Regions from separate parts of the Streptomyces sp. NPDC031100 genome, predicted to be linked through region 3. Evidence: riboswitches for the same ligand, from Rfam matches in the RefSeq annotation. Region 3 holds a riboswitch; each other region holds the start of a gene.
The links. A riboswitch is a leader RNA that binds a small molecule or an ion and turns the genes downstream of it on or off. The one in region 3 is predicted to bind cobalamin.
Positions count from the first base shown of each region.

Region 1 (4,005 bases), on a different contig from region 3:
CCGCGTCGAGGTCGTCGATGGCCTGGACGATGTCGCCGAACTCGGCGTAGCACATGTGGGTGTGGATCTGGGTGTCCGGGCGGACCCCGCTGGTGGTGAGCCGGAAGGCTGTCGTGGCCCACTCCAGGTAGGCGGGTCGGTCGGCGGCTCGCAGTGGCAGCGTCTCGCGCAGCGCGGGTTCGTCCACCTGGATCACCGAGGTGCCCGCCGCCTCCAGGTCGTCGACCTCGTCGCGCAGGGCGAGGGCCACCTGGCGCGCGGTGTCGGCGAGCGGCTGGTCGTCACGGACGAACGACCAGGCGAGCATGGTGACCGGGCCGGTGAGCATGCCCTTGACCGGGCGGTCGGTGCGGGACTGGGCGTACGTCGTCCAGCGCACCGTCATCGGTTCGGGGCGGGAGATGTCGCCGGCGAGGATCGGCGGGCGCACGTGACGGGTGCCGTAGGACTGGACCCAGCCGTGCTGGGTGGCGAGGTAGCCGGTGAGCTGTTCGGCGAAGTACTGGACCATGTCGTTGCGTTCGGCCTCGCCGTGCACCAGGACGTCCAGGCCGGCCTGCTCCTGGAAGGCGATCACCTCCTGGATCTCCGCCCTGACACGCTCCTCGTATCCGGCCGTGTCGATCCGCCCGGCCCTCAAGTCGGCGCGCGCGGTGCGCAGTTCGCCGGTCTGCGGGAAGGAGCCGATGGTCGTCGTGGGCAGCAGCGGCAGCCGCAGGTGGGCGCGCTGGGCCGCGGACCGCTCGGGGTACGGCTGGGAGCGGCGGGCGTCCGCGTCGGTGACGGCGGCGGTGCGGGCCCGGACGGCCGGGTCGCGCGTGATGGGGGAGGCTGCCCGGGAGGCGAGGTCGGCGCGGTTGGCGGACAGTTCGGCGGCGATGGAGTCCGGGCCGCGGGTGAGTCCGTGGGCCAGGGTGACGATCTCGCTCGTCTTCTGCCGGGCGAACGCGAGCCAGCGTCGGATCTGCGGCTCGATGTCCCGCTCCGCCGAGGCGTCGAGCGGGACGTGCAGCAGGGAGCAGGAGGCCGAGACGTCGACCCGGTCGGCCAGGCCGAGCAGGGTGCCGAGCATGGCGAGGGACTTTTGAAGGTCGTTGACCCAGATGTTGCGGCCGTTGACGACACCGGCGACCAGGCGCTTGCCGGGCAGCCCGCCGGCGGCCGCGAGTGCGTCCAGGTTGGCGGCGGCCGCCTCGGTGAAGTCCAGCGCGAGTCCGTCCACCGGCGCCTTGGCCAACACCGGCAGGGCCTGGCCGAGCCGGCCGAAGTAGGAGGCGACCAGCAGCCTGGGCCGGTCGGTGCCGGCGCCGAGATCGCGGTAGGCGCGGGCCGCGGCGTTCACCTCGGCCGGGGTGCGGTCCTGGACGAGGGCGGGTTCGTCCAGCTGGACCCACTCCGCGCCTGCCGCGTGCAGGTCGGCGAGGACCTCGGCGTACACCGGAAGCAGCCGGTCGAGGAGGGTGAGCGGGTCGAAGTCGGCGGCCACGCCCGGCGCGGGCTTGGCGAGCAGGAGGTAGGTGACCGGGCCCACGAGGACGGGTCGGGCCGTGACTCCCAGGGCCAGGGCTTCCCTGAGTTCTGCGACCTGCTTCGAGGCGTCGGCTGTGAACACCGTGTCCGGGCCCAGCTCCGGAACCAGGTAGTGGTAGTTGGTGTCGAACCACTTGGTCATCTCCAGCGGCGCCGCGTCCTGCGTGCCGCGGGCCATCGCGAAGTATCCGGCCAGTGGGTCGGCGGCGACGGCGTTCCGGTGGCGTGCGGGGATCGCGCCGATCATGACGGTGGTGTCGAGCACGTGGTCGTAGTACGAGAAGTCGCCGGTCGGCACTTCGTCGATGCCGGCGTCCGCCAGCTGCCGCCAGTGGGTGCGGCGCAGCTCGGCGGCGGTGACGCGCAGGGCGTCGGCGGTGACGCGGCCCTTCCAGTAGCCCTCGATCGCCTTCTTCAGTTCCCGGTGCTGTCCCTGACGGGGGTAGCCGTACACGGTGGCCCGTGCTGCCGCGGCTGCGGACTTGGTGGTCACGGAGATCTCCTTCGCGAGATGAATCCCTGAGATCCCGGGGACGGGACGAGAGCGCGAAGGGGTGACGGACCGGACGGCAACGGCCGGAGCCGTCCGTTCGGTGTGCACGCCGACCCGCCCTAGAGGTCACCGGGATGTCCGCGCACGAGTGCTTCGCACGCGGGCAGTTGGCAGGTCTTCGGACTCGCGGGCACGTCCTCTTTCGAGGAGGACACCTACTGGCCGTCGCTTCCCAGGCCCCGTACGTCGGGCCCAGTGCGTATGACGGCGGTCGTTCCTGCTCACCGCTGCGGGGCAGTCCCGGATTCCCACCGGGTTCCCTCTTGCGACGCATCCCGCCTGGCGGACGGGGCGAACCAGCTGCACCGGCAAGCCTAAAGGGTGTCGTGCGCAGCCGGGGCGTCACTCCACGATTCGGACGGGGCGAACAACCAGTGCACCCTCAAGGTGATCGACGCCGACACCTGCAAGCCGGTGAAGAACGCCGCCGTCGACGTCTGGCACGGCGCCCGCCGTGCCGAGGCCCTGCTTGCCCCCAGCCTGCCCCAACCCCGCAGCGAGCGGCGCGTCTGCGCGGAGCCGGTCGCTGCGCCCGACGGCACCGAGGTGTTCTCCTCTTCCACCGCACCGCGCTGGGCTTGCCCCGAGCCCGACGGACGAACCCGGCACCCGCGCCCAGCACGTGGCCTTCGCCGTGGACGACATCGTCGCGGCGGTGCGCAGCTGCCGAAGCGGCAGGCGCCAACCTGCTGCGGGTTCCGGCCAATTACTACGACGACCGGCGGGCGCGGTACGAACTCCGGGAGGACGAGGCGGAGACGTGTACCGCGCACTCGGCATCCTCTACGACCGGGACGAGCACGGCCGCGAGTTCCGGCACTGCCACACGGAGACGGTAGGCCACGTCTTCTTCGAACTCGCGCAGCGCACCGGCGGCTACCGCGGATACGGCGCCGCCAACGCTCCCATCCGACCGGCCGCCCAGCGGAGGTGATCCGCCGGACGGCCTGCCGCTCGTCAGCCCTCGGACGCGCCGGCAGCCAGGGGAACCGAGGCCGGGGCGGCGCTCCGGCCGGTCCGCCGGGCAAGCGGTACGAGGGCGATGGCGAGCGCGCCCACCAGGCCGGCCAGGGCGAAGGTGGTGAAGCCCCAGCTCTCGTTGCCGCTGTCGGCCAGCGCGCCGATCAGCCAGGGGCCCACGACGGCGCCGGTCCGGCCGACACCGGTGACCCAGCCCAGACCCGCCGCACGCTCGCCGTCGCGGTAGACGGTGCTGGTGGCGGCGTAGACCATGACCTGCGCGCTGAACAGCCACACACCGGTGACCGCGACGACGGCGTACGTGACGCCCAGCGGGAGGCGAGTCTCGAGCAGCAGCGCCCCGGCGGCGGTCAGCACGAACCAGATCGCCGACACCCGGACCGCTCCGAACCTGTCGGCGGCGCGGCCCGCGATCAGCAGGCCGACGATGCCGCCCGCGTTGATGACGAGCAGAAAGCTGACGGAGGAGTTCAGCCCGTAGCCGGAGGCGCGCATCATCTGCGGCAGCCAGGTGCTCACGCCGTACACGAGGAGCAGTCCGCAGAACGAGGCCAGCCACAACAGCGGGGTCGCCCACCGCGCCTCGGGGTGGAACAGCGCGCGTACGGCGGCCAGGCGGCCCCTGGCCCCGGCGGCCGGCGCGGCGACGGCGGTGGGCCGGGGCAGACCGTACCGGTCGGCGACGCCCTCTGCCTGCTCCCGGTCGCCGCGCGCGAGCAGCACGCCGGGCGACTCGGGCAGCAGGGCGAGCAGCAGCGGCACGGCGACCACGGCGGGCAGGACGCCCGCCCCGAACACCCAGCGCCAGCCCGCCGTCGGGGCCAGGGTCAGGCCCAGGCCGGTGGCGGCCATGCCGCCCACGTGGTACGAGGTCATCAGCAGCCCGGTGGTCAGGGCGGCCCGGCGTGGCGGTGCGAACTCCATGACCAGGGCCAGGCACA
Region 1 is NZ_JBVIGN010000015.1:244,780-248,784, reverse strand. It holds gene metE (5-methyltetrahydropteroyltriglutamate--homocysteine S-methyltransferase) at 1-2,023, opposite strand, end outside; cobalamin riboswitch at 2,176-2,399, opposite strand; gene ACZ5DS_RS35135 (hypothetical protein) at 2,844-3,017, shown strand; gene ACZ5DS_RS35130 (MFS transporter) at 3,041-4,005, opposite strand, start outside.
Region 1: another riboswitch for cobalamin. It lies ahead of metE (5-methyltetrahydropteroyltriglutamate--homocysteine S-methyltransferase); the one in region 3 lies ahead of ACZ5DS_RS05445 ((2Fe-2S) ferredoxin domain-containing protein).

Region 2 (4,005 bases), on a different contig from region 3:
ATCCCATGCTGTTCGTCGAGACCGTCCGGCAGACCCTGCCGCTCCTGTCCCACACCGCATACGGTGTCCCCTTCGGCAACCACCTGATCTGGGACGACTTCAGCTACCAGGTCGATCCGGGCGCCATGCTGGTCGCGGAGTCACCCGCGGATCTGGTGCTCGACATCGCCTGCGAGGACGTGCGGATCAGGAACAACAGCCTGGTGTCGATGGTCATGCACACCACCGCGTACCTGGACGGACAGCGCATGGGAACGGCCACCACCGCCTTCGCCAACCGCACCCCCGCCCTGTACCAGCGCCTGCGCGGACCGCGGCGCGACCTTGAGACCGTGCGCCGCACGGCGTTGCCGCTCGCCCCGGCGCTACGGCCCGCAGCCGTCGGTCACTGCCTGCCGTGGAACGTGGTTCTGGCCCCCACGGTCCGGGCGGACCGGTGGCAGCTGCGCGCCGACCTGGACCACCCGGTGCTGTTCGACCACCCCGTCGACCACGCACCCGGCATGCTCCTCCTGGAGGCCGTACGGCAGGCCGCGCACGCGCACCGGCCCACCGGCATGGTCAGCGGCATGTCGGTCACCTTCGACCGCTGGGTGGAACTGGACGAGCCCAGCTGGGTGTCCGTGACTCCGCTGGCCGGCGGCGATCTGAAGGTCACCATCGAACAGGACCGGACGGTCTGCCTCAGCGCCGAGGTGACGACCACACGGCCGGCCCCGGTACACAGCGCCACGCGCGTACCCGCCCTCACCTGAGGCGACCACCCTCCCTCGTCCGAGGCGACCACCCGCCCTCATCCGAGAGGCGTTCGCCCGCCCGTCGCTCCGCACAGCGACCGGCCACACCCCGCACCACCGAGGAGCTCCGGCGGCGCGGCACCCAGCCAGTCCACACGGCGGCAAACCGGCCTGCACGGCCATGAACCTGCCCGCACGGCCATGAACCCGGCTGCACCGCGACACACCGGCCCGCCCGCTCCACGCAGCTCGTAGACACCAGCGCCCGCCCGTGCCCCGATCCGGTACTCTGTGGATCGGGCGCCCAGGCGGGCGCTGTGGCAGGACACGCGGACCCCCGCCCACACGCCACGGCGACCAGGCCAGACGCCCACGGCTTGATCGAGAAGCCTTCGCCTTCGTAGCTCAGGGGATAGAGCACCGCTCTCCTAAAGCGGGTGTCGCAGGTTCGAATCCTGCCGGGGGCACAGAGAAACACCAGGTCAGGGGCCCTTCCGTCCGGCGGACGGGAGGGCCCCTGCGCTTGCAGCACACATATGGCACGCATGCCGTGCGCGCGGATGGTGGGGAGCTGTGCAGGATGCCCGTCAAGGATGAGCTGGCCCTGCGCCGGTACGAGGAGCTGGTCGACCGGCTTGAATCGCTGACCTCGCGAGGCTGCTGAGGTGGTGGCCGCACTGGAGGGCGATGCCGCGTGACGTTCGCCAGCCCGGAGCCGTCGCCGGTGACCGGGGCGGTGCGCAGGGCGCGGACTGCGCCGCGGGACTTGCCCGACCCCTGCCGGATTCGGCACCGACTGGACCAGCTGTTCCTTGACCCTCCAGACCGGCAAGCTTCAGCCCACCCGTGGCCTGTTCTGGCACTCCGCCCCCGGCACGACCACCGAGCAGAGCGTCTGGGTCCACTACGGCTTCACCGGCACAGGCATGTGGATTGCACCCGCCACGGGCCGCTGGGCAGTGCTTCTGAGCAACATGCTCTACTACACCCGCGACCGCGGCCCCCTCACCGACGTCCGTAATGCCTTCCGGGCCCTCGCCTTCAGGTAACAGAATTTCGCGCGCCAGCTTTGCGATCAGCGCTTGTGTCCTGGGACGTGCAGTGTTTCAGCAGCGCGGAAATCCAGCCGTCGACGAGTCGGTAGCGGACGATCCGGCCGTCCTTCTCGCCCTCGACGATGCCCGCGGTCCTCAGCAGGCGCAGGGCTTGGGACACGGCGGTGTCCCTCATCCCCGTGGCGACGGAGAGGTCGGAGACGGCGATGGGGCCCGCCTCGTGGAGGGCCAGTAGCAGGGACAGGCGCCCGGGGTCGGAGAGCAGGGAGAAGCGGTCGGCCCAGGCGCGTACCCGCTCGGGTTCGCCGACGGCTGCGATGGCGTCGCAGACCCGATGGCCGTCGATGGTCCGCTGCCCGGCACGTTCCGCGGGGACGAGATGCATGCACTCATCATCGCAGTCATCGGCACCCTGGCTCCATATCTGCGCAGTTGTGCAGCCTTGCAGCCTCTACCTCCCGCCTTCTAGGGTGGGCGGGCCATGGTGTTCGGGAAGACCGGTGACAGTCCCTCAGGGACTCAGTCCGGAGCGGCCCTCGCCACTGTGATCGGGGAGTTCCCGCCCCATGCGTTGCCACTGGCCTCACGGCCGGGAAGGCAGGGGCGGGCGCGATGACCCGTCAGCCAGGAGACCGGCCACGGCAGCACGAAGCTGATCCACGAGGTGTTGGAGCGTGACCGTATGACCGTGTCCCGAGGCGTGCCCGAAACCGCCGCCGCCCCTTCCTTCCGGTGGCGGCGCGAGGACACCGTCCGCACCGCCGGCCTGCTGGCTGTGATCGTCGCTCTGCACGTGGTCGCCTTCGGGATCCTCTTCCTGCTCGTGGTCCCGCACCACTACGAGGTCGGAACCAAGGCGTTCGGGGTCGGGCTGGGCATCACGGCCTACACCCTCGGTATGCGGCACGCCTTCGACGCGGACCACATAGCCGCGATCGACAACACCACCCGCAAGCTGATGGCCGACGGCAAGCGGCCGGTCTCGGTGGGCTTCTGGTTCGCGCTCGGACACTCCAGCGTGGTCGTCGTCATGGCCGCGCTGGTCGCCGGCGGCGCCAAGCTCGCGGGCACCCTGATGAACGACGGCTCCCGGACCCACCAGGTCCTCGGCACCGTGGGCACCACGGTCTCCGGCGGCTTCCTGTACCTGATCGCCGCCCTCAACCTCGTGGCGCTGTTCGGCATCGCCCGCGTCTTCAGGGCGATGCGGAACGGGCAGTACGACGAGGCCGAGCTGGAGGCCCACCTCGACTCACGCGGGTTCATGAACCGCATCCTGGGCCGGCTCACCAAGTCCATCCGCCGCCCCGGCCAGATGTTCCCGCTCGGCTTCCTCTTCGGCATCGGCTTCGACACCAGCACCGAGGTGCTGCTCCTCGCCCTGGCCGGCAACGGTGCCGCCGCCGGCCTGCCCTGGTACGCGGTCCTGTGCCTGCCCCTCCTCTTCGCGGCGGGCATGAGCCTGTTCGACACCCTCGACGGCACCTTCATGAACTTCGCCTACCAGTGGGCCTTCTCGAACCCGGTCCGCAAGGTGTTCTACAACCTCACCATCACCGGCCTGTCCATCGCGGTGGCCTTCTTCGTCGGCACGATCGAGCTGGTCGGGGTGCTGCACGACAAGCTGGGCCTGAGCGATGACGTCTCCGGCTGGATCGCGGCCCTGAACCTGGACAGTGTCGGCTACGTCATCGCCGGGCTGTTCGTGGTCGTCTGGGCCCTGGCCATCGGCTACTGGCGCCTGGCGAAGGTCGAGGAGCGCTGGAGCGCCCGCACGGCCGACAGCGGCTGACGACACAGGGGTCGTCACTTTGAACTTTGCCTTCGAACCTGATGCAGTTCCCCTACGGCGGGGCACGGACAAGTCCTCACGGCTGACGGCGGCGCCCGTCGGCAACCAGTGCGCCGCCGGAACCGCCATACGGCCCGGACCACTTGGCGATCCGGGCCGTCGCCGAAGGACCGATCAGGCCGCTGCGGCCACCGGCGCGGAGTGCTCGGCCTCGTCCAGCCACGCGATCAAGGAGGTGCGGGCGCGGGCGACCCGGGAGCGCACCGTGCCGATCGGGCAGTCGCTGACAAGGGCCGCCTCCGCGTAGGGAAGTCCCACCAACTGGGTGAGGACGAATGCCTCGCGGCGGTCGTCGGGAAGCGTGTCCAGCAGTTCGGTGAGGGCGACGCCGTCGTCGAAACCGGGCACATCGCGTGGCTGG
Region 2 is NZ_JBVIGN010000008.1:398,465-402,469, reverse strand. It holds gene ACZ5DS_RS24540 (ScbA/BarX family gamma-butyrolactone biosynthesis protein) at 1-755, shown strand, start outside; tRNA gene ACZ5DS_RS24535 (tRNA-Arg) at 1,132-1,204, shown strand; gene ACZ5DS_RS24530 (hypothetical protein) at 1,261-1,401, shown strand; partial or broken gene ACZ5DS_RS24525 (serine hydrolase domain-containing protein) at 1,502-1,786, shown strand; gene ACZ5DS_RS24520 (ArsR/SmtB family transcription factor) at 1,779-2,177, opposite strand; cobalamin riboswitch at 2,258-2,447, shown strand; gene nicT (Nickel transporter NicT) at 2,475-3,584, shown strand; gene ACZ5DS_RS24510 (sigma-70 family RNA polymerase sigma factor) at 3,759-4,005, opposite strand, start outside.
Region 2: another riboswitch for cobalamin. It lies ahead of nicT (Nickel transporter NicT); the one in region 3 lies ahead of ACZ5DS_RS05445 ((2Fe-2S) ferredoxin domain-containing protein).

Region 3 (4,005 bases):
CCGCGCACCGCCCTTGGCATGGGTGCCGCCTGTACACCCTCATACCCCCTCCCCACGCCCCGCCAACGCCTACGACGGCGATGAGCCCCCCTCCCCTGCACGCCTTCTCCGAGGAGACATCATGATCGCCCCCACAATCGAGTCTGAAGTCCGCAGCTACTGCAGGAACTGGCCGGTGGTGTTCGACCAGGGGCGCGGCAGCCGCATGTTCGATCGCGACGGCCGCGTCTATCTGGACTTCTTCGCTGGTGCCAGCGCCCTGAACTACGGTCACAACCACCCCGTGCTCAAACGGGCGCTGCTCGACTACCTCGAGAAGGACGGGGTGACCCACAGCCTGGACATGTTGACCGCCGCCAAGGAGGACTTCCTCACCGAGTTCGCGGCGCGGGTGCTCGGCCCGCGCCGACTGGACTACCGGGTACAGTTCCCCGGCCCCACCGGGACCAACAGCGTGGAGGCCGCGCTCAAGCTGGCCCGCAAGGTGACGGGGCGTCAGACGATCGTCGCCTTCACCGGTGCCTTCCACGGCATGTCGCTGGGTTCACTGGCCGCTACGGGAAACGCCGCCAAGCGCGCGGGTGCCGGCGTTCCGCTCGGACACACCTTGCGCATCCCCTACGACGGGTTCGCCGGAGGCCAGGTGTCCGGGCTGAAGCTGCTGGACAGCATGCTTGCCGACAGCAGCAGCGGCCTGGATCTCCCCGCAGCCGTCATCGTGGAGACCGTGCAGGGTGAGGGCGGCGTCAACCCGGCCGGCTCGACCTGGCTCGCCGACCTCGCGGAGCTGTGCAGCCGGCGCGGCATCCTCTTGATCATCGATGACATTCAGATGGGCTGCGGCCGCACGGGGCCCTTCTTCAGCTTCGAGGCCGCCGGGATCACGCCGGACATCGTCTGCCTGTCCAAGTCCATCAGCGGATACGGCCTGCCGATGTCCCTCACGCTCTTCCGCACCGAGTTGGACGTATGGCAACCGGGCGAGCACAACGGCACGTTCCGCGGCAACAACCCGGCATTCGTGACGGCGGCCGCCGCCCTGCGGGAGTTCTGGGCGGACAGCACCCTGGAGAAGCGGACCCAGGAACGGGCCCTCCTGTTCGAGGAGAGGCTGGGCGAGCTCGCCGATCGGCACGCGGCGCATGTGGCGGAGTCGCGTGGTCGTGGCCTGGTGTGGGGTCTGGCCTTCCGGGAGCCGAGCATGGCCCGGCAGGTCGCTGACGGGGCATTCGCCCGGGGGCTCCTGGTGGAGACGTCGGGCTCCTACGACGAGGTGGTGAAGCTCATGCCGGCCCTGACCTCCACGGACGAAGAACTGACCGAGGGGCTCGGCATCCTGCAGGACTCGGTGGCGTCAGCCGTGGGTGCCTGAGCGCGCACCCGGAGCCGTCGGCGGGGCTGTCACTGGAGCCCCGCCGCGGCTCCTACCGGAGGGGCGGACCGTGTCCCGTACGGTTCCGTCGGCCGTTTTCACCGCGATCACCGTCAAGGGCCCCCGTGACCACCTCGACCGTTGTCCACGCGTAGGCCGGTGATCCGTGCAGCGTGATGACGACCTTGTCCCCGGACAGCGGGCGGTACTCACTGCGGAGCGGTCGAGTCCTCGCCTCCGCGTGGCGCGATGTGGAAGTCGAAGCCGAGTGTTCCCGGGTCGAGGGCCGTTGCCCCGCCGTCGACGGTGAGCACGGCACCGTTGACGTACGACGCGGCGGGGGAGAGCAGCCAGCCGATCGCCTCCGCGATCTCGCGCGGGTCACCCGGTCGTCCCATGGGCAGCAGCCGGGTGGCCTCTTCGTAGGCGGCCTCCACGCCCCCGTCCCGCAGGTCTGCCTCCTCCACGAAGCGCGCCATGCGTCGGTCGGCCATCTCGGTTCGTACCCAGCCGGGGCACACGATGTTGGCCCGCACCCCCTGACGCCCGTAGTCGACGGCGACGGAACGGCAGAGCTGGAGCAGGGCGGCCTTGGAGGTGGCGTACGGGGCGTTGCCCGCGCCGTTGCGCAGCGCGGACACCGATGCGACGGCGACCACCGCACCCCTGGACTCCAGCAGGTGCGGGATCGCCGCGCGCAGGAGCAGCAGCGGACCGGTGAGGTTGGTGCGCATCACTTCGTCCCAGTCGGCCGAGGACAGGTCACCGACGGCTCCTCCGCGTCCGATTCCTGCGTTGAGCACGAGTCCGTCGAGCCGTCCGTAGGAGTCCAGAGCCGCTCGCACGAGACCCTCGGCCGCATCGGGGTCCCCGACGTCCGAGGGATACGCCAGGACCCCGGTCTCGTGCGCGAGGCGTTGCAGGGGCTCGGGGCGGCGGCCGGAGACGACCACCTGGTGGCCACCCTCACGCAACAGCCGGGCCGTGGCCTCCCCGATGCCCGTGCCCCCGCCGGTCACGACGACAACCCGCTGATCCGCCACTGTGGTCAAGCTCCTTCACCGAGGTCACCTGGAGCATCCGACTCTAGGACCGACGGCTCCAGCGCTGACGACTTCCAGCCAGGGTCAGGGCCCACGGGTCGCTGGTCGCGCCCGCATGACGGCGTCTCGTCCGCGATGGGATGATGATCGGCGACAAGGCGACGGCGATCCGAGGAAGCCGGTGTGAATCCGGCGCGGTCCCGCCACTGTGATCGGTGAGCGAGTTCCGACAGGCCACTGCCCGCGTGGGGCGGGAAGGCCGGGACGAGCGACGACCCGAGAGCCAGGAGACTCACGCGGTCGCCTCCTCGACGGACACCGGGGCGGATCTCCCCGGGGGAGGGGTGGTGCGGCATGCCCGAGAGGCCGGCCGGAGAGAGGTTCGGTGACGAGGTGGTTGCGGAGGGGGCCGGCCGCCCGGTGCCGTGCCGTGTCGTCGTGTGCCGGGACTGCTGCTGCGGCAGTCCCAAGGTGATCGGCGTCGATCACGCGGCGCAGACCGCGCGTCTGCGGGCACAGGTGCCCGTGCGCATCTCCGCCTGCCTCGACGTGTGCGAGCAGGCCAACGTCATCGTCGTACAGCCTTCCGCGGCCGGCCGGGCCGCCGGTGGCCGGCCGGTATGGCTGGGGCTGGTCAACGACCCCGACGCGACGGAGGACATCACGGACTGGGTACGCGCGGGCGGCCCAGGTGTCGCACCCCTGCCGGAGATCCTCGGCCTCTACACCTTCACACCGCCGCGGCTCGCTGCGGCCTCCCGGGAGCGGCGCGGCGTCGACGGCCTTCGCTGAGAACAGGCCGGATCTTCGCCGAGAACGGGCTGACGGGACTGGGTATTTGCCGAGAGGAAGATCACGCCAAGGGGGTGCGGTCTTGGCCAGGCAGGCGGCGCGCGGTACGGTCTGTCCGATATTGACGACGGCGAGACGGAAGCCGGTGGGAATCCGGCACGGTCGCGCCACTGTATGCGAGACACCCCAAGGGCGTTTCGTGAGTCAGACCCGTGGCCGTCGTCCTGTGCACCACCGAGATGGGACGCGAACTCCCAGAGGAGGTTCTGCCATGGCGCAGACCGTCGCCCAGCCGACAGCCACCACCCCCGTCGTTCCCGCCACGTTGCCGCTGAAGGCGATAGCTCCCTGGGCTGTCTTCTTCGGCATCCTGATGCTCGTCCTGCTCTACTTCGTCGGCGCCGAGCAGGGCGTCACCTCCGTGTTCAGCGGCACGGACGTCCACGAGTGGGTGCACGACGCCCGTCACCTGCTCGGTTTCCCCTGCCACTGAGGCGGGGGACGCCGCACACCCATGAACTCCGCAACGGTAAGAAACCTCCTCGTGCGGGGCATGCTCGCCGGCCTTGCGGCCGGTGTGCTCGCCCTGGTCGCCGCCTACTTCCTCGGTGAGCCGAACGTCGACAGCGCGATCAGCTTCGAGGAAGCCCACTCCCACGAGCACGGGATGGAAGTCGTCTCCCGCTCCCTGCAGTCCACCGCCGGTCTCGCCACCGGTGTCCTCGTCTACGGGGTCGCCTTCGGCGGCATCGCGGCGCTCGCGTACTGCTTCGCGCTCGGCCGGGTGGGCCGCTTCAG
Region 3 is NZ_JBVIGN010000002.1:265,096-269,100, forward strand. It holds gene ectB (diaminobutyrate--2-oxoglutarate transaminase) at 122-1,372, shown strand; gene ACZ5DS_RS05440 (SDR family NAD(P)-dependent oxidoreductase) at 1,582-2,415, opposite strand; cobalamin riboswitch at 2,587-2,709, shown strand; gene ACZ5DS_RS05445 ((2Fe-2S) ferredoxin domain-containing protein) at 2,770-3,207, shown strand; cobalamin riboswitch at 3,298-3,443, shown strand; gene ACZ5DS_RS05450 (CbtB domain-containing protein) at 3,479-3,700, shown strand; gene ACZ5DS_RS05455 (CbtA family protein) at 3,722-4,005, shown strand, end outside.

Region 4 (4,005 bases), on a different contig from region 3:
CGATGGAGGCGATGGTGGCGGTCGGCGCGATGGCGAGCAGCAGCGAGTTGCGCATGCCGACCGCGGCGATCCGCTCGCGCAGGGCCGCCCAGCGCTCCGGCCAGGTCAGGCGAACGCCCGGGAAATGGTCGGGGTGCAGGACACCCTGGGCGGTACGGGTCTTCTCCCAGGCCGGCAGCGGGCCGCTGCGCTCGGCGAGGTCGGCGGAGGCCTCGTACGCGGCGAGCATGATGCGCTCGGCGATCCGCGTGGACAGGGCCTTGGCCTCGTCCGAGTCGAAGGGCAGACGCAGCTTGAAGAAGACGTCCTGCAGACCCATGGCGCCGAGGCCGACGGGCCGCCACTTGGCGTTCGACCGGCCCGCCTGCTCGGTCGGGTAGAAGTTGATGTCGACGACGCGGTCGAGGAAGGTGACGGCGGTGCGGACCGTCTCGTCCAGCCGCTCCCAGTCGATGTCGCCGCCTGCGACGAACGCGCCCAGGTTCACCGAACCCAGGTTGCAGACCGCCGTCTCGCCGTCGTCCGTGACCTCCAGAATCTCCGTGCAGAGGTTGGAGGAGTGGACGACATGGCCCGGCAGGGCCGTCTGGTTGGCCGTCCGGTTGGCGGCGTCCTTGAAGGTCATCCAGCCGTTGCCGGTCTGCGCGAGGGTACGCATCATCCGGCCGTACAGGTCGCGGGCCGGGATGGTCTTCTTCGCGAGCCCCGCCGCCTCCGCCTTGCGGTAGGCCGCGTCGAACTCCGCGCCCCACACGTCGACCAGCTCCGGCACGTCCGCCGGGGAGAACAGCGACCACTGCTCGTCCAGGTTGACCCGGCGCATGAACTCGTCCGGGATCCAGTGCGCCAGGTTGAGGTTGTGCGTACGGCGGGCGTCCTCACCGGTGTTGTCGCGCAGCTCCAGGAACTCCTCGATGTCGGAGTGCCAGGTCTCCAGGTACACCGCGGCCGCGCCCTTGCGCCGGCCGCCCTGGTTCACGGCGGCGACGGAGGCGTCCAGGGTCTTCAGGAACGGGACGATGCCGTTGGAGTGCCCGTTGGTGCCGCGGATCAGCGAACCACGGCTGCGGATCCGGGAGTACGACAGACCGATGCCGCCGGCGTGCTTGGAGAGGCGGGCGACCTGGTGGTAGCGGTCGTAGATGGAGTCCAGCTCGTCCAGGGGGGAGTCGAGGAGGTAGCAGGACGACATCTGGGGGTGCCGCGTGCCGGAGTTGAAGAGCGTGGGGGAGGAGGGCAGGTAGTCGAGGCGGCTCATGAGCCCGTAGAGCGCGGCGACTTCGTCCAGTGCGCGGGCGGTGTCGTCCTCGGCGAGGCCGCTCGCCACCCGGAGCATGAAGTGCTGGGGCGTCTCGATCACCTTGCGGGTGATCGGGTGCCGGAGCAGGTAGCGGCTGTGCAGGGTGCGCAGGCCGAAGTAGCCGAAGCGGTCGTCGGCGTCCGCGTCGACCAGTGCGTCGAGGCGCTCCGCGTGCAGCCGCACGAACTCGGCGGTCCGGTCGGCGACGAGCCCTTCCCGGTGTCCCACGGCCACGGACTCGGTGAAGGACGTCACGCCCTGCGAGGCGGCCTCGGCGCGGATGGAGAGGGTCAGCAGCCGGGCGGCCAGCCGCGAGTAGGCGGGGTCCTCGGAGATGAGTCCGGCGGCCGCCTCGGTGGCCAGCTCGCGCAGCTCCGTCTCGTCCGCGCGAGCGGACCGGCCCCGCAGCGCGGCCGCGGCGACCCGGCCGGGGTCGGCGTCGGGGAGGTCGGCGGTCAGCTCGGTCAGGGTCCGCAGCAGCGCGGCACCGGGACCGTCGGTCTCCACCGGGGCTTCGATGGCCTCGATGGCTGAAGCCGGGTCGGCTGGCGCGATGGTCACGTGGGGCTCTCCCTCGCTCGGCACGGGGGCCTTGCGGAGGGCAGGGGGCAGCACGAGCGCACACGGCGTCGCGTCCACCGGCCCACTCCACGAGGCCCGGACGTCTGAAGGCACCCGGACCGGACGGCCGGGCGCACGCTGCCGGCAGGTCCTCGGACTGACACAGGCGTGCGGATGCACGCAAGTACACCGTTGCGGGACAGTTCCGGATTCGCACCGGATTCCCCTGCGGCGACAGCGAGGATGAGCATACATCTAGTGCCGGGTCGTGGTGTCACCCCCAGATGTTGTGTCTGTTGTGTGTCGTGGTGGCTTCAGAGCGTCAACTTGTGTATGGCGGGAGGCATGAGAACGGGCCGCCGTTGTTGCTCGATGCCGGCGGCCCGCTGCGGGTTGTGCGCTCCCTAGGGTGTTGCCGTCGGGGTCAGTTCCACCTGGACCCCCGGCTCGCCCGCGTCCGCCGTGTAGTCCTCCGGCCTGGTCTCGTCCAGGCCCTCGGGGGCCTTCACGGCCCTCAGGACGAGGGTGAGGACCACGGTGACCACGACGTTGAGGACGAACGCCGTCAGGCCGATGTAACCGATCTCCCCGATGCCCGGGATCTCCTTGGCGTTGCCGCCGAAGTGCTTCTGTGCCGGGTTCGTCGGGGAGGCGATCCCGTACGCGGCGAGCGTGCCGTAGACCATGCCGACCGCCCAGCCGGCGAGCAGCGCCCAGCGGTGGAGCCAGCGCGTGAAGAGGCCGCCGACCAGGGCCGGGAAGGTCTGCAGGATCCAGATGCCGCCCAGCAGCTGGAAGTTGATGGCGACCGTCTTGTCCATCGTCAGGACGAAGACCAGCGCGCCCACCTTCACCAGCAGCGAGACGAGCTTGGAGACCCGGGTCTCCTGCTCGGCCGTGGCGTCGGGCTTGATGAAGTCCTTGTAGATGTTGCGGGTGAAGAGGTTCGCCGCCGCGATGGACATGATGGCCGCGGGCACGAGGGCGCCGATGCCGATCGCCGCGAAGGCCACGCCCGCGAACCAGTTGGGGAACATGTCCTCGAACAACTGCGGGATCGCCAGCTGGTTGTTGGAGACCTTCACCCCGGCCGCGATCGCCATGAAGCCGAGGAGGGCCAGCAGGCCCAGCATCAGCGAGTACAGCGGCAGGATCGTGGTGTTGCGCCGGATCACCTCACGGCTGCGGGAGGACAGCGTCGCGGTGATCGAGTGCGGGTACATGAACAGCGCGAGCGCCGAGCCGAGCGCCAGCGTGGCGTACGTCCACTGGCCCGCGGGGGCCGGTACGAGACCGCCCGCACCCGCCGCCGTGAACTTGTCGCCGGCCTTGGCGAAGATGTGGTCGAACCCGCCCAGCTTGATCGGGATGTAGATGATCGCCACCGCGATGACGATGTAGATCAGCGTGTCCTTCACGAACGCGATCAGCGCGGGCGCCCGCAGACCCGAGGAGTAGGTGTACGCGGCCAGCACGCCGAAGGCTATGAGCAGCGGCAGGTCCTTGACGAACCAGTTGGTGTTCTCGCCGCCGCCGACGCCCATCACGTCCAGCACGGCCTGGATGCCGACGAGCTGGAGCGCGATGTAGGGCATCGTCGCCAGGATGCCGGTGACCGCCACGGCCAGCGACAGGCCCTTGGAGCCGAAGCGGCCGCGCACGAAGTCCGAGGTCGTGACGTAGCCGTGGCGGTGCGAGACCGACCACAGGCGGGGCAGGAACGTGAAGATCAGCGGGTAGACCAGGATCGTGTACGGCACCGCGAAGAAGCCGGCCGCGCCCGCCGCGTAGATCGCCGCCGGTACGGCGACGAAGGTGTACGCCGTGTACAGGTCGCCGCCGAGCAGGAACCAGGTGATCCAGGTGCCGAACGACCGTCCGCCCAGGCCCCATTCGTCCAGGGAGTGCTCGTCGTCGGCCCGGCGCCAGCGCGCCGCGAGGAAGCCCATGACCGTGACGGCCAGGAAGAAGAAGATGAAGACGCCGAGCGCGACGCCGTTGACGCCGTCCTTCATCGGGCCGCCCCCTCGTTCTGCGTGGCCCTGCGGGCGTTCTGGTCACGCTGCCACAGCTTGTACGCGATCATCGTGAGGGCGGTGGAGATGACGACCCACAGCATCTGGTACCAGTAGAAGAACGGGATC
Region 4 is NZ_JBVIGN010000004.1:236,704-240,708, forward strand. It holds gene ACZ5DS_RS12965 (ribonucleoside-diphosphate reductase subunit alpha) at 1-1,861, opposite strand, end outside; cobalamin riboswitch at 1,988-2,112, opposite strand; gene mctP (monocarboxylate uptake permease MctP) at 2,266-3,876, opposite strand; gene ACZ5DS_RS12975 (DUF3311 domain-containing protein) at 3,873-4,005, opposite strand, start outside.
Region 4: another riboswitch for cobalamin. It lies ahead of ACZ5DS_RS12965 (ribonucleoside-diphosphate reductase subunit alpha); the one in region 3 lies ahead of ACZ5DS_RS05445 ((2Fe-2S) ferredoxin domain-containing protein).